2 regions of the Pandoraea faecigallinarum genome follow, and region 1 is predicted to be linked to the other one. Evidence: predicted binding sites of a transcription regulator. Region 1 holds the regulator's gene; the other holds the start of a gene.
The links. The regulator NrdR, encoded in region 1, represses ribonucleotide reductase genes. The targets are predictions, from matches to a motif close to CACNANATNTNGTG.
Positions count from the first base shown of each region.

Region 2: AB870_RS19920 (ribonucleoside-diphosphate reductase subunit alpha) is a predicted target of NrdR. The motif match lies at 4,944-4,957, and genes of this name have one in related genera.

Region 1 is NZ_CP011807.3:3,606,307-3,613,240, forward strand. It holds gene AB870_RS15735 (autotransporter family protein) at 1-1,124, opposite strand, end outside; gene nrdR (transcriptional regulator NrdR) at 2,068-2,550, opposite strand; gene glyA (serine hydroxymethyltransferase) at 2,569-3,816, opposite strand; ZMP/ZTP riboswitch at 3,915-4,022, opposite strand; gene AB870_RS15750 (zinc-dependent alcohol dehydrogenase family protein) at 4,054-5,073, opposite strand; gene AB870_RS15755 (LysR family transcriptional regulator) at 5,196-6,242, shown strand; gene AB870_RS15760 (hypothetical protein) at 6,270-6,934, opposite strand, start outside.
Region 2 is NZ_CP011807.3:4,532,499-4,539,432, reverse strand. It holds gene AB870_RS19950 (hypoxanthine-guanine phosphoribosyltransferase) at 1-279, opposite strand, end outside; gene ffh (signal recognition particle protein) at 362-1,726, opposite strand; gene AB870_RS19940 (cytochrome C assembly family protein) at 1,849-2,733, shown strand; gene AB870_RS19935 (PP0621 family protein) at 2,740-3,036, shown strand; gene AB870_RS19930 (DUF1269 domain-containing protein) at 3,254-3,766, shown strand; gene ampD (1,6-anhydro-N-acetylmuramyl-L-alanine amidase AmpD) at 4,223-4,822, shown strand; gene AB870_RS19920 (ribonucleoside-diphosphate reductase subunit alpha) at 5,197-6,934, shown strand, end outside.

The sequences.
Region 1 (6,934 bases):
ATGAGGCTCATGTCGTCGAGATCGGCGTCGAGAATACGCAGATTGGCGTCGCCGCCATTCACCACGCGCGCATTGCCGCCCCGCACGTTGAAGAACTCCGCGTGTCCCGTGTTCGTCATTTCCATGTTTTCGAGGTGCGAGTCCGAAAACGCGACGCTGCCGCCCTCGTAGTTGGCGATCCGGCTCGATCCCATGAAAGCGCCGTTCGCCGTCAACTCGTCCGAGTTCCGGATCGTTGCGCGACCGGCACTCGCGCCTTCGAAATGGGCGCTGCCGTCGTCCACCAGGATCGTACTGGCGCCCGCATCGGCACCCTTTTCGAAGCGGACTTGCCCGCCGTCAGACACCAGAATGCTGGCATTGCCGGCGGTGGTGTTGGCGTTGAAGACGATCTTCCCGGCGTTGCCGCGCCCGGCGTCGCCTTCCGAAGTGGCGGTAGACGGGGCGTCACCGGAAACGCTCGTCACCGGGCGATCACCGTCGATTACCTGAAGCGCATCGGCGCCTCGCCCGGCGATCAGCGCGACATGGCCCGGCTCGCCGTCGATGCCCTTGCCGTTCGCCACGAAATTGAGCACGCCGTTCGTGCCCACCGCCACCGTGATCCCCGTCTGTGCCTGCGGCACGGCCAGGGCGGCGGTCTCGGCTTCGAGCGCGTGGTGAACGTTCAGCGTGCCGCCGGCGACGCCCACAACGTGCCTGGATTGCGCTGTTGCACGGATCGTGCCCACGTCGCGAGCCCCATCGGTGGCGTCCTTCATCGCCTCGGACCACGGTCCCGAGCGGGCCGTCAGTTCCAGTACCGTGTCCTTGCCGAGAACATCCCCGCCTGCCGGGTATCCGGTATCGAAGTCGTTGTTGAACAGGTTCTCGTCGCGCCACGACAGGGCGGTCAACTTTACCGGGTCGGGCTGCGCCGGGGAAACGAGCTCGTGGGTGTTCGCCATCCGGTTGAACGTTGTTTCGTCGACCTGACGCAAACGTTCGACCCGGGTGCGCAACCCGTGCATCTGTTCACTCAACGCGAGCGCTTCCGCCCGTACGCGGTCGTATGCCGAACGATCGTCGAGAAACCGGGTCAGCGCTTCCTGTTTGGCCGCCTTTTCCTGTGCGGACGCGGTCAATACACTATTCAATTCCCTGTTGGTTCTTTCGAGATCTTCTTTACGCAGATTTTTCATCCACGGCTGAACTTCGCCTTCCTCTCCCGAGACGCCGACAACAAGAATTGCAGATTTGATTTTCTCGGAATACTCCCGGAGTTTTTTATCAATATCCGCCGCAACGGCAGTACTTCGGAGATCCGACAGAATGTCCGAATTCATTGATTTCACCGCGGACAAATTCTCGTAAATTTCATTCTTCTTGCCGAATTCGACACCCACTTGCGTCAACCGCTCGCTCAGGGCACTGACGACGTCGTCCCGCTTTTCAATCCATGAAGCGGCTTCGGCCATCTCGCCTAGAGGGACCGCCGCTTGCGCCGGCAACCCCATGGCTGCCACCACCGTGGCCACTGCCACGTAAATTTTCGACCGATGAAACGTTTTCGCCTTTATCAATTTCGCCTGCATTCGTCTGATCCCTATTCAATTCACAATCAGCGGCAATCCATACCGCCCTCGTCCCGATAGCAGCGACGCCACCGCCATCGAGACCGCGAATTCTAGAGAGGAACCATCGAACCCCGACAAAACCGATTAATTTTTAGTATTTACCCCATAATTACATCAACTTTTAAAATTAGGATCATTCTCATTATTAAATCCCAATAATTATTAGAATATTCCCAAAATAACATTTATAACCCGTCTCAATAACCCAAAAGTGTCATTGCGTTCAGCGCGGGCACAACGGCGTACGGTCGCCTTTCAGTCACATCCCACCCTCGAAATCGTGACGTTTGCCGCTCGGCCGACGCCCGTTCCTTACGTTTCGCGCAGCCATGAAAAAACCCGCCGTACCCTTTCGGGCACGACGGGTTTTCCGTCACTCTCGCGCTTGCGCTGGCTTTTCAGCCCGCGTCGCGCGTGCGGTCGTCATTGGGCACGCATACCCCGCTCGGCCTCATGCCCCCGGTTTGCGCCTGGGCTTGATGTCGGTGCTGTCGATCTCCTCGAGCACGTCGCGGAACTCCGCAATGTCCTCGAAGCTTCGGTAGACCGATGCAAACCGGATGTAAGCGATCTTGTCCAGGCGTTTCAACTCCCGCATCACCAGTTCGCCAATGCGCTGGCTGATCACTTCACGCTCCGCGCCGGCCAGCAGCTTGTACTCGATACGCGCGATTGCGGCATCCATGGCCTCGGCGCTTACGGGACGCTTGCGAATCGCCAACTGCATGCTGGCACGGACTTTCGCGCGGTCGTACTCGGCGCGGCTGCCGTCTTTCTTGACGACGACCGGCATCGCAAGCTCGACACGCTCGTACGTGGTGAAACGCTTGTCGCACGACGGGCATTTCCGGCGCCGCCGAATGGCAGCGCCGTCTTCCGCTTCACGCGAGTCGATGACTTGCGTGTCGTCGTGCCGGCAGAACGGGCAGCGCATGCGTGCGACGCCTGTGGCTTAGCCGTAGACCGGGAAACGCTTGGTCAACTCGGCCACTTGTGCGCGCACGCGGGCCAGGTTTTCGGCGTCTTCCGGGTTGTCCAGCACGTCGGCGATCAGGTTGCCGACCAGTTCGGCTTCGGCTTCCTTGAAACCACGCGTGGTCATGGCAGGCGAACCCAGACGCACACCGCTCGTCACGAACGGCTTTTCCGGATCGTTCGGAATCGCGTTCTTGTTGACGGTAATGTGGGCTTCGCCCAGCGCGGCTTCCGCAGCCTTGCCGGTGATGTTCTTTGCACGCAGGTCCACGAGCATCACGTGCGACTCGGTGCGGCCCGACACGATGCGCAGACCGCGCTTGACCAGCGTTTCCGCCATCACGCGTGCGTTCTTGGCGACTTGCTGCTGGTATTGCTTGAATTCCGGCGTGGCGGCTTCCTTGAACGCGACGGCCTTACCGGCGATCACGTGCATGAGCGGACCGCCCTGGATACCGGGGAAAATGGCCGAGTTGATGGCCTTCTCGAATTCCGCCTTCATCAGAATCACGCCACCGCGCGGGCCGCGCAGGCTCTTGTGCGTGGTCGTGGTGACGAAGTCGGCGTGCGGGACCGGGTTCGGGTACACGCCGGCGGCGATCAGACCGGCGTAGTGCGCCATGTCGACCATGAAATAGGCGCCGACCGACCTGGCGATCTTTGCCATGCGTTCGAAATCGATCTTCAGCGCGAAGGCCGAGGCGCCTGCCACGATCATCTTCGGCTTGTGTTGCTCCGCCAGCTTCTGCGCCGCGTCGTAATCGATGTCTTCGGCTTCGTTCAGACCATAGCTCACCACGTTGAACCACTTGCCCGACATATTGACCGGCGAGCCGTGCGTGAGGTGACCGCCGTGCGCAAGGCTCATGCCCATGATCGTGTCGCCCGGCTTGAGCATGGCGAAATACACGCCCTGGTTGGCCTGCGAGCCGGAGTTCGGCTGTACGTTGGCGGCTTCCGCGCCGAACAGAGCCTTCACGCGATCGATCGCCAGTTGTTCGACGACGTCGACATACTCGCAACCGCCGTAGTAACGCTTGCCTGGATAACCTTCCGCGTATTTGTTGGTCAACTGCGAACCCTGCGCTTCCATCACGGCCGGGCTGGTGTAGTTTTCCGAGGCGATCAGTTCGATGTGGTCTTCCTGACGCTGGTTTTCTTTCTGAATCGCGGCCCAGACGTCGGGATCGACGGAGGCAACGGTAGATTTCGATTTGTCGAACATGGCGTTTCCGTTGAATTGAACAGGTTTTCCGGGAGGGGATGCTGCGGCGCGTCTTCCTTTGTGCTTCGGAAGACGATAGACAGGGCAGCACCAACCATCACGGCTGCCCAGGCGAACGGCAAATAAGACCCCGGCGCTTCCCGGTGGGTTGCTCCACCTCGGGCACACAAGGCTGTGCACCCTAATCGCCAGTCACGCGGGGTTTGTGGCGTCGACAGTTTATGCGAGGTTGCGGCGTTAGGCAACCGGCCCCGAAGCGCTCGATACACGTACCACCACCTTGCCGAACGCCCCGCGGCGCAGGTGCGCCAGCGCCTGCCCGAAGTCGGCGAATTCGTAGACGGCATCCACGACCGGTACGATCCCGTGGCGGTCGATGCTCGACACGAGCGTCTCCAGCCCCTGCCGGTGTCCGACCCCAATTCCCTGGACGTGCGCGCGCTTGAGCAACATCGAATACACCGGCAACTGCAGCGTGTCCCCGCCCAGCGTGCCGATCACGGACACTTTGCCGCCCGCGGCCAGCGCCGCCATGCTCTCGCGCATGTCGCCGCCCGCCAGTTCCAGCACCTGCTCCACCCCGCGGTCCTGCGTGAGCCGGCGAACCGCCTCCGACCAACCTCCCTGCCGTAGGACACCATGCGTGACGCCGAGCGCCGCTGCCCGGGCCAGCTTCGCCTCGCTGCCACTCACGACGATGGCCTTCGCCCCGTGGGCGAGGGCCAGTTGCGCGCCGAACAATGCCACGCCGCCCGTCCCGATGGACAGCACCGTTTCTTCGGGCCGCAGTTTTCGCCCCGTGCCGAACAGTGCGAACCACGCAGTCAGCCCGGCACACGTCAGCGTCGATGCGGCGACATCGTCGAGCGTGGATGGCGCCCGCACCAATGCCGCCTCGTCGAATACCGCATATTCGCGCAACACGCCCTGTAACGTCCCGCCGAAGATCCGCAGGCCCGCCGGCGCCTGCTCGCCGTCGATCCAGCGGTCCCAGAATGTATTGATGACCCGCTCGCCCACGGCCACCCGCGTCACGTCCTCTCCCACCGCCACGACCTCACCGGCCATGTCCGATCCGGGCACGAACGGAAACGCCACCGGCAAACCCATGCCGGTGTCGATCATCAAGGCGTCGCGATAATTGAGCGATACCGCCTTCACCCTGACCAGCACTTCGCCCGGCCCCGGTGCCGGCACTTCGGCCGTTGCCAAGGTCAGGGCGCCTTCGCCCAGGGTCGCCATTTGCCATTGCTGCATCGTTGTCATTGCCAATCCCTTTATCGATAAGCCCAGGAAACCGGAACGCCCGGTAGACAGGCTTAGCTTATTGGAGAATACTCAGCCGCAGTGTTGGCGATTTCTCCACTGATTGACGACTTATGAGAACCAATGAAACCTACACGCCCGATCGGCTTTCCGGCATCTCGGCCTTTGTCGCGGCGGTGGATGCCGGCAGCTTCGCGGCGGCGGCCGAGCGGCTTCATCCCACCCGTTCGGCGGTGGCGAAGCGCATCGGGCGTCTGGAGACGCGGCTCGGTGTGCGTCTGTTTCATCGCACCACTCGCAGCCAGCACCTGACCGACGAAGGGCAAACGTTCTATCAACGTTGCACACGGGTGCTGGCCGAACTGTCCGAAGCGGAAGACGAACTGAGCGCCGGGTCGCAAACCCCGAGGGGAAGACTTCGCGTGACGATGCCCGTACAGATCGGACGCCAGTGCATCGCGCCGGTGCTGTTCACGCTGGCCAAAGTCCACACGCAGTTGCGGCTGGAAATGGCCTTCAGCGACCGCCGTGTCGATCTGATCGAGGAGGGCTACGATCTAGCCGTACGCAGTGGGCGTCTGGACGACACCCCCGGACTCAAGGCGCGTTCGCTCGGCGAACAAACGATGCTCTTGTGCGCGTCGCCCGCCTACCTCGCCGCCAATGGCACGCCGCAGCGAGCGACAGATCTGGCCACGCATGAGCGTCTGCTGTACGGACGCGGTGGCAATCTTTATCAATGGCCGGCGTTGGCGATACCGCCTGTGGCTTCCAGCGCATCGAGCAAATCCGGCGCATCCGGTGAATCCGGTGAATCCGGTGAATCCGGTGAATCGGGTGCGCTCGGCCCACCCGTGCCCTCCTGCACGGCGCAGGCACGCACACCGCGCTTCATCCTCGACGATCTCGTCGCACTCCTGGAGGCGGCCGAGCAGGGGCTTGGCATCGCATACCTTCCTCGTTGGGTCGCGATGCATTCGTTGAACGCTGGCACTCTCGTGCATCTGCTGCCGCACACTGACACCCCCGGCACCCCGCTGCATCTCGTCTGGCCCGACACGCGGCACCCGTCTCCCAAGCTGCGCGCCGCCATCGATGCGCTTGTGAGCGCGGCCCCGGCATTGCTCGGAATGCCGCAACAGCCGGAACGCAACGTCTGACGGCCACCTCCGGTTGCACAACGCCGCTCAGGTCGTGTCCCGAGACAGGAATGGCGCCTGCTGCGCGTCGACGGCCTCGGCCCGCGTGCTGTACATATGGGCCCATGTCTGCGCCGCCCACGGGCCGCCGAGAAGTTGAACGAGACTGTCGCGACGCCGCAGCAGATGGTTGACGAGCGTCTCCGGGTCGAGATGCCGCATTTCCGCGTCGGACGCCATGCCTCCCCCGGCCTGCCCCACCCGGTACGCGGCTTCGGCCCACGGCCGGATTTGCAGCGCCGAAATCCTGCCCAGCCGATAAGCCATCTCCGCGGCGACGGCGCGCACGCTCGTCGGATTTCTCAATTCGTCCACGATCGTTTTCGTCGACGCTTCGCGTGCGAATCCGGCGAACCGGCGAACGAACGGTGCATAGTGTTCGCCATACGGAAACTGCGACAGATCGGCCAGCGCGTCCTCAGGCAGGGTGGCGTCGAAGGCGGCCGCATCGCGACGGAATGTCGACGTGAGGGCGGGCAGCGACGGCACAGCCTCGCGCTGCTTGAGCGCCACGTCGTACGCGTTCTCCTTGAGCCGTCCCTGAAATCCCAGATGCAGGCACGCGTCGAAGTCGAGCGACATCGCGCACGGCAGGTCGTTCTTGTCGCGCCACACGCCGATGTTCTCCATGAAGACGTTGGACATGTCCCAAT
Region 2 (6,934 bases), 930 kb from region 1:
GTCGCGCGGCGCCACACGCCACTGCATCGCACCGCCGGTGGTGGTGTTGTTGTAGCGCGAGAGGTGGATGTAATCGAATTCGAGCGGGAAGTCCAGGCGCGGCAGGAGCATGCCGGTGAAGACGGCGGCGCCGCCCATGACCGACAGCACCATCGGAAATTCGTCGCCAATGGCCTCCTTGATGGCCTTGGCCATGGTGTCGACGGATCGGTTGACTTCGTCGGCGGTGACGATTTCTTCGGAATTACGGAATACTTCGAGGGCTTCTTCGCGGTTCATATGGGGCGACCCTGTGGAACGGTGTTGCGGGGGAATCGAGGTCTGGCAAGGCCGTGCGAGGCCGGATGCCATCGGACGCGGATCAGCGCATCCCAGGCATCATGCCCTTCATGCTGCGCATCATCTTCATCATGCCACCGCCTTTGAGTTTCTTCATCATGGTGCGCATCTGGTCGTATTGATTGAGCATGCGGTTGACTTCCTGTACCTGAACGCCCGCGCCGGCGGCAATGCGGCGCTTGCGGCTCGCCTTGATCAGTTCGGGCTTGGCGCGCTCGGCGGGCGTCATCGAATTGATGATGCCCTCCATGCGGCGCACCTGCTTCTCGGCCTGGTCCATGTTCGTCTGGCTCGCCGCCGCCTGGAACTGGGCGGGCAGCTTGTCCATGAGCGACGACAGGCCGCCCATCTTCTTCATCTGACCGATTTGCGCCTTGAAGTCGTTCAGATCGAAGTCACCGCCTTTCTTGACCTTGTCGGCGAGCTTCTGCGCGGCCTGAACGTCGACGCCGCGTTGCGCTTCCTCGACCAGAGCGAGAATGTCGCCCATGCCGAGAATCCGGTTCGCCATGCGGTCCGGGTGGAAGACTTCGAGGCCATCGAGCTTTTCGCCCACACCCACGAACTTGATCGGTTTGCCGGTGATGTGACGCACCGACAGCGCGGCACCGCCGCGCGAGTCGCCGTCGAGCTTGGTAAGGACCACGCCGGTGAGCGGCAGCGCCTCGTTGAAGGCGCGGGCGGTATTCACGGCGTCCTGACCCAGCATGGCGTCGACGACGAACAGCGTTTCGATCGGTTTCAGTTCGGCGTGCAGGGCGCTGATTTCCTGCATCATCGCTTCGTCGATACCCAGACGGCCGGCCGTGTCGACGAGGAGCACTTCGTGGTGATGGCGACGCGCCCAGTCGACGGCCGCACGCGCGATGTCGACCGGCTTCTGATCGGGTTGGGACGGGAAGAAGTCGGCATCGACCTGCTTCGTGACCGTCTCCAGCTGGGCGATAGCGGCGGGACGGTAGACGTCGGTGGAAACCGTGAGTACTTTCTTCTTCTGGGCACGCAGCAGTTTGGCGAGCTTACCGACGGTGGTCGTCTTGCCCGCGCCCTGCAAACCGGCCATCAGAATGATGGCGGGCGGGGTCGTAGCCAGATTGAGTTCGGCGGCGCGGCCTTCGTAATCGCCGCCCATGAGGGCAGTGAGCTCGCGCTGCACCACGCCGACGAGGGCCTGACCCGGCGAAAGGCTGGAAATGACTTCCTCACCGAGGGCCTTTTCCTTCACTTTGGCGATGAAATCGCGCACCACCGGCAGCGCGACGTCGGCCTCGAGCAGGGCGAGGCGCACTTCGCGCAGCATTTCCTGCGTGTTGGCCTCGGTCAGCCGGGCTTCGCCGCGCAGCGTCTTGACGACTTTGGCAAGCCGCGTAGTGAGATTGTCGAGCATGAAACGTATCCTGTAAGACCCGCAGCGGCCTTGTTTGCCCGCCTCCCTGCCGTCTCATGGGCTGTTGACGGTGGTGACAAGCACGGCAGCGCGCCCCTCTTGGGCTGGTGTAAACTTCAAACATGACTATTTTACTGTATGCGCTGACCGCCATCCTCTACGCCGGGCTGGCGGTTTGCTCGTGGCACGGTTACCGGCGCGACGCCGCGCTCGCTCTCGCGGGCGGGCAGATCGCGCCTGCGCCTGTCGCAGGCACGCCCTCGCGCTGGCCGATGCAGCTTTCGCTGTTCGTCGTGCTCGTGTTGCATGGGGTGCTGCTGCATCAGACCATCTTCCGCGCGCAGAGCATGCACTTCGGTTTCGCATACATGCTCTCGGCCATGTTGTGGCTCTCGGTCGGCATCTACTGGATCGAAAGCTTCTTCTTTCCGCTCGACAGCCTGCGGCTGATGGTCACACCCGTGGCCGCCGTCGCCTGTGTGCTGCCCATGGTTTTTCCGGACGTGCGCATTCTCGGCTTTGCGGCCGATCCGATTTTCAAGGCGCATTTCATCATCGCCAACATGGCCTATGGATTGTTCGCGCTGGCGGCGCTGCACGCTTTGCTGATGATCTATGCCGAGCGCCAACTGCATCCGTCGCGCAGCAGCGAGGCGACAGGCTGGCTGTCGCGCTGGCTCGAGACGCTGCCGCCGCTGCTCACGATGGAGAAATTGCTGTTCCGCCTCATCGGCGCCGGCTTCGTGCTGCTCACGCTCACGCTGATCTCGGGCGTGATGTTCTCCGAGGCGCTTTTCGGGCGCGCAGTACGTATCGATCACAAGACCGTGTTCGCCGTGGTGTCGTGGCTGATGTTCGGCGCGGTGCTGCTCGGCCGGCATTTTTACGGGTGGCGCGGCAAGGTCGCGCTGCGTTGGGTTCTGGCGTCGTTCGTGGCGCTGTTGCTGGCGTATGTCGGTTCTCGCTTCGTGCTTGAGGTGGTGCTGCATCGCATGACGGAGACTTGAAGCGCGATGCGCAATATCCTGCTGTTACTGTTGCTCTTGATTGCCGGGACGTGGTGGATGCGTCACAACGAGCGCAAGCGCAATGCCGGGCGCCCGGAACACAATGAACGCATGCGCACGTCGCCCGGCGGCGATGGCCGCACCGCGGCGCGTCAGTCGCTGCCGCCCGCCGAGTGCATGGTGCGATGCAGCGAATGCGACACCTATCTGCCCGAGAGCGAGTCCGTCGCCGGTGCGGGCGGTAAGCATTTTTGCAGCGCCGCGCATCGCGAGGCGTACGCGGCGCGCGAACACCGCGTCTGAGTCCCGTTGCGCGGCTCGCCCGCGCAGCGTTGGCATCTCGCCGTGCCTCATCGCGCATCTTCCTCGTCTACCGTCATCGACTGCGTGGTTTGCGCCCGGCGCCCAAACGGGCGCGGCGGCTTGCGCATGACTGCCGCATGCACTAAAACACAGTTACCGACCTCGCCTATAAGAACGACAACGAAAGGGCGTGACGACAGGAGGGCGCAATATGCTAATGCGCAGACGGATGTATTTCCTTCTTCCCGATCTGGCCAGTGCCCAGCGCACGATGAGCGACTTGTTGCTCGCCCGTATCGAGGAGCGTCACATCCACTTCATGGCACGTGACGAAATGGATCTGGAGGGACTGCACGAGGCTAACCTGCTACAGACTTCCGATATCGTGCACGGCGCAGAAGCCGGGCTCGTGATCGGCGGCTTCTGTGGTCTGGCGGTCGGTGCGGTCGCCGCGTTTTTCCCCATCGTGGGCACGCGTCCCCAGTGGGAACTGATGATCGTGACCGCACCGCTCGGCGCGCTGTTCGGCGCCTGGGTGTCGAGCATGATCGGCGTCTCGGTACCGAACTCGCGGCTCAAGGCGTTTCGTGAACCGATGGAGCGCGGCATGATCCTGCTGATGGTGGACGTGCGCGAGAGCCGCGTCGACGAGATTCGCGACATGCTCAAGGAACACCACCCCGAGGCCCATATGGAAGGGGTCGAGGCGGCGATCCCGGCGTTCCCGTGATCGGGGACGACCTCGGGGTCAGTGCGGGAGAGGGTTTTACCGGCCGGCAACGGCCATTGGCGCCGCCCCTGTGAGCGGCGCGGGATGGTGTGCGTGCCTTGCAGGCGATGCACGGCACGACAGCGGCGCCATCCCCGGGCGTGGACACGCCCACGGAAGCCTCTCGGCCAGGAACGGCGAGAGGCTTCTTCTTTGGGAATTCTCCTTTTATTTTTTTGGCTTGTTTCAGACGATGCCCCACGTGACACTGGTCGTATGTCGACTTGCCGGACGGTCCGCGCACCGGGCCGGTCACCGGCGACGTCACGCCAAGTGGGCTACAATGCCACCCCTCGCTCTACGGGAGTTCGCTGTGCCCGTCATGCCCCAGTCATCTGCGTCCCCTAATGTTTTGCTCCGCTCGTGCTGCCTGTTGACCGGATACGGCGCAAGCGCGTTGCCTGCGCGAGGTGGCGCATGAACGCGCCGGATCCGCTGCCGGTCTTCACGCTCGATCCCGAAGGTTGGGTACGGGAAGCCGAGCGTCTGCCGTCGCCGAATTTCGACGCTCGCCCGCAGGGCATGCCGGTCGGTCTGCTCGTCGTGCACAACATCTCGTTGCCGCCAGGGCAGTTCGGCGGCAATGAGATTCCCGCGTTCTTCCAGAACCGTCTCGATCACGATGCGCATCCGTTTTTCGATGAGATTCGCGGCGTGCACGTCTCCTCGCATTTTCTGGTGCGGCGAGATGGTGCGTTGCAACAGTTCGTGTCGTGCGATGCGCGGGCCTGGCATGCGGGCGCGTCGTCCTTCGAGGGGCGCACGCGCTGTAACGATTTTTCGATCGGCGTTGAAATGGAAGGCACCGACGACCTGCCGTTTACCGCGGCGCAGTACGTCACGCTGGCGGCGCTCACGCGCGTGTTGCGTGAGCATTATCCGATTCAAGCCGTGGCCGGGCATGCCGATATAGCACCGGGCCGGAAGACGGACCCGGGGCCGCATTTCGAGTGGCAGCGGTTGCGCCGGATGGCCGCGTTGGAACCCGAAACGTTGCCGTTTCAGGCAAACGATTAACCCTCACCGAAGGGCAGGTTTTGCTTGACACGAAGACGGCGCGGGCCTTCCCGGGACACAAATTTTTGATTTTGCGGAGTGCGTCATCTCCACTATACTTAGTGCCAATCCGGCCACCGACCACTACATATAGTGGTCAGTGATGGGAAGCAAGATCCATCAATACCGTGCTTGCCCCGCGGCGTTTTGTGGGGCGGTACAGCAGCAAAGCCGTGCAGCGGACACCTCGAACCCTTGGCCGTCCGTCGGTCGTGCGGTGTTCAGCACTTCGCTCCATCGGCGCCCCCAGGGCGCACTTTTTGCCGACTCGGTACTTCGTATTCGCTGGTGGAAGTGCGCTAACAGCACCATCTCATTGGAACGGGAGTTTTTACATGCAGACTAACGAAAACCTCACCCGCCCGAACCCGACGCCCGCCGCGAACGCCGGCAGTGGCACGGGTGCGTCGGCGCCCCAGACGACGGGCGCATTCGAGCCGGCCACCAACGCCGACTTCAAAGTGATTCGACGCAACGGCGCGGTGGTGGGTTTCGAGCCGTCGAAGATCGCGATCGCCGTGACCAAGGCATTCCTCGCCGTGAACGGCGGTCAGGGTGCGGCGTCGGCCCGCGTACGCGAGCTCGTGGAACAGTTGACGCAGAACGTCGTGCGCGCACTGGTGCGCAGCCGCCCGAACGGCGGTACGTTCCACATCGAAGACATTCAGGATCAGGTCGAACTCGCGCTCATGCGCGAAGGCGAACACAACGTGGCCCGCGCCTACGTGCTGTATCGCGAAAAGCGTTCGCAGGAGCGTGCGCATGCGGTCGAGACCACGCAAGAGGCGGCAACGCCCGACACCCCGGTGCTGCATGTCACCGACAACGGTGTGACGCGTCCGCTCGACATGGCGGCGCTGCGTAACGTGGTGAAGGCCGCCTGCGAGAACCTCGGCGATGAAGTCTCGCCCGAGCCGATCCTGACCGAAACCATCAAGAACCTGTACGACGGCGTGCCGCTGTCGCAGGTCTACGATTCGGCGATCCTCGCCTCGCGCACCCTCATCGAAAAGGAACCGGCCTACAGTCAGGTCACCGCGCGCATTCTGATGCACACGATCCGCCGCGAAATCCTCGGCGAAGAAGTGCCGCAGGCCGAGATGGCCGCGCGTTACATCGAATACTTCCCGCGCTTCATCAAGCAGGGTGTCGAAGCCGAACTGCTCGACGAGCAACTGCTCTCGTACGATCTGGGCAGGCTGGCTGCCGCACTCGATGCGAACCGCGACCTGCAATTCAACTACCTCGGCTTGCAGACGCTGTACGACCGCTACTTCCTGCATATCGAAAGCCATCGCATCGAAATGCCGCAGGCGTTCTATATGCGAGTGGCAATGGGTCTGGCGCTGAACGAAGTCGAGCGCGAAGCGCGCGCGATCGAGTTCTATCAGATCCTGTCGAGCTTCGACTTCATGAGCTCCACGCCGACGCTGTTCAACTCGGGTACGCGCCGCTCGCAGCTCTCGTCGTGCTACCTGACGACCGTCTCGGACGATCTGGAAGGCATTTACGAAGCGCTCAAGGAAAACGCCCTCCTCTCGAAGTTCGCCGGCGGCCTGGGTAACGACTGGACGCAGGTTCGCGCGCTCGGCTCGCACATCAAGGGCACGAACGGCAAGAGCCAGGGGGTGGTCCCGTTCCTGAAGGTGGTCAACGACACGGCCGTGGCCGTGAACCAGGGCGGCAAGCGCAAGGGCGCCGTGTGCGCGTACCTGGAAACGTGGCACCTGGATATCGAAGAGTTCCTGGAGCTGCGCAAGAACACGGGCGACGACCGTCGCCGCACGCACGACATGAACACGGCGAACTGGATTCCCGACCTGTTCATGAAGCGCGTGATGGAAGGCGGCGAATGGACGCTGTTCTCGCCCTCGACCTGCCCGGACCTGCACGACAAGTTCGGCAAGGCCTTCGAACAGGCTTACACGGCATACGAAGACAAGGCCGCGCGCGGCGAGATCAAGCTGTTCAAGAAGGTGCCGGCGCAAGCGCTGTGGCGCAAGATGCTGGGCATGCTGTTCGAGACCGGCCATCCGTGGATCACGTTCAAGGATCCGTGCAACATCCGCTCGC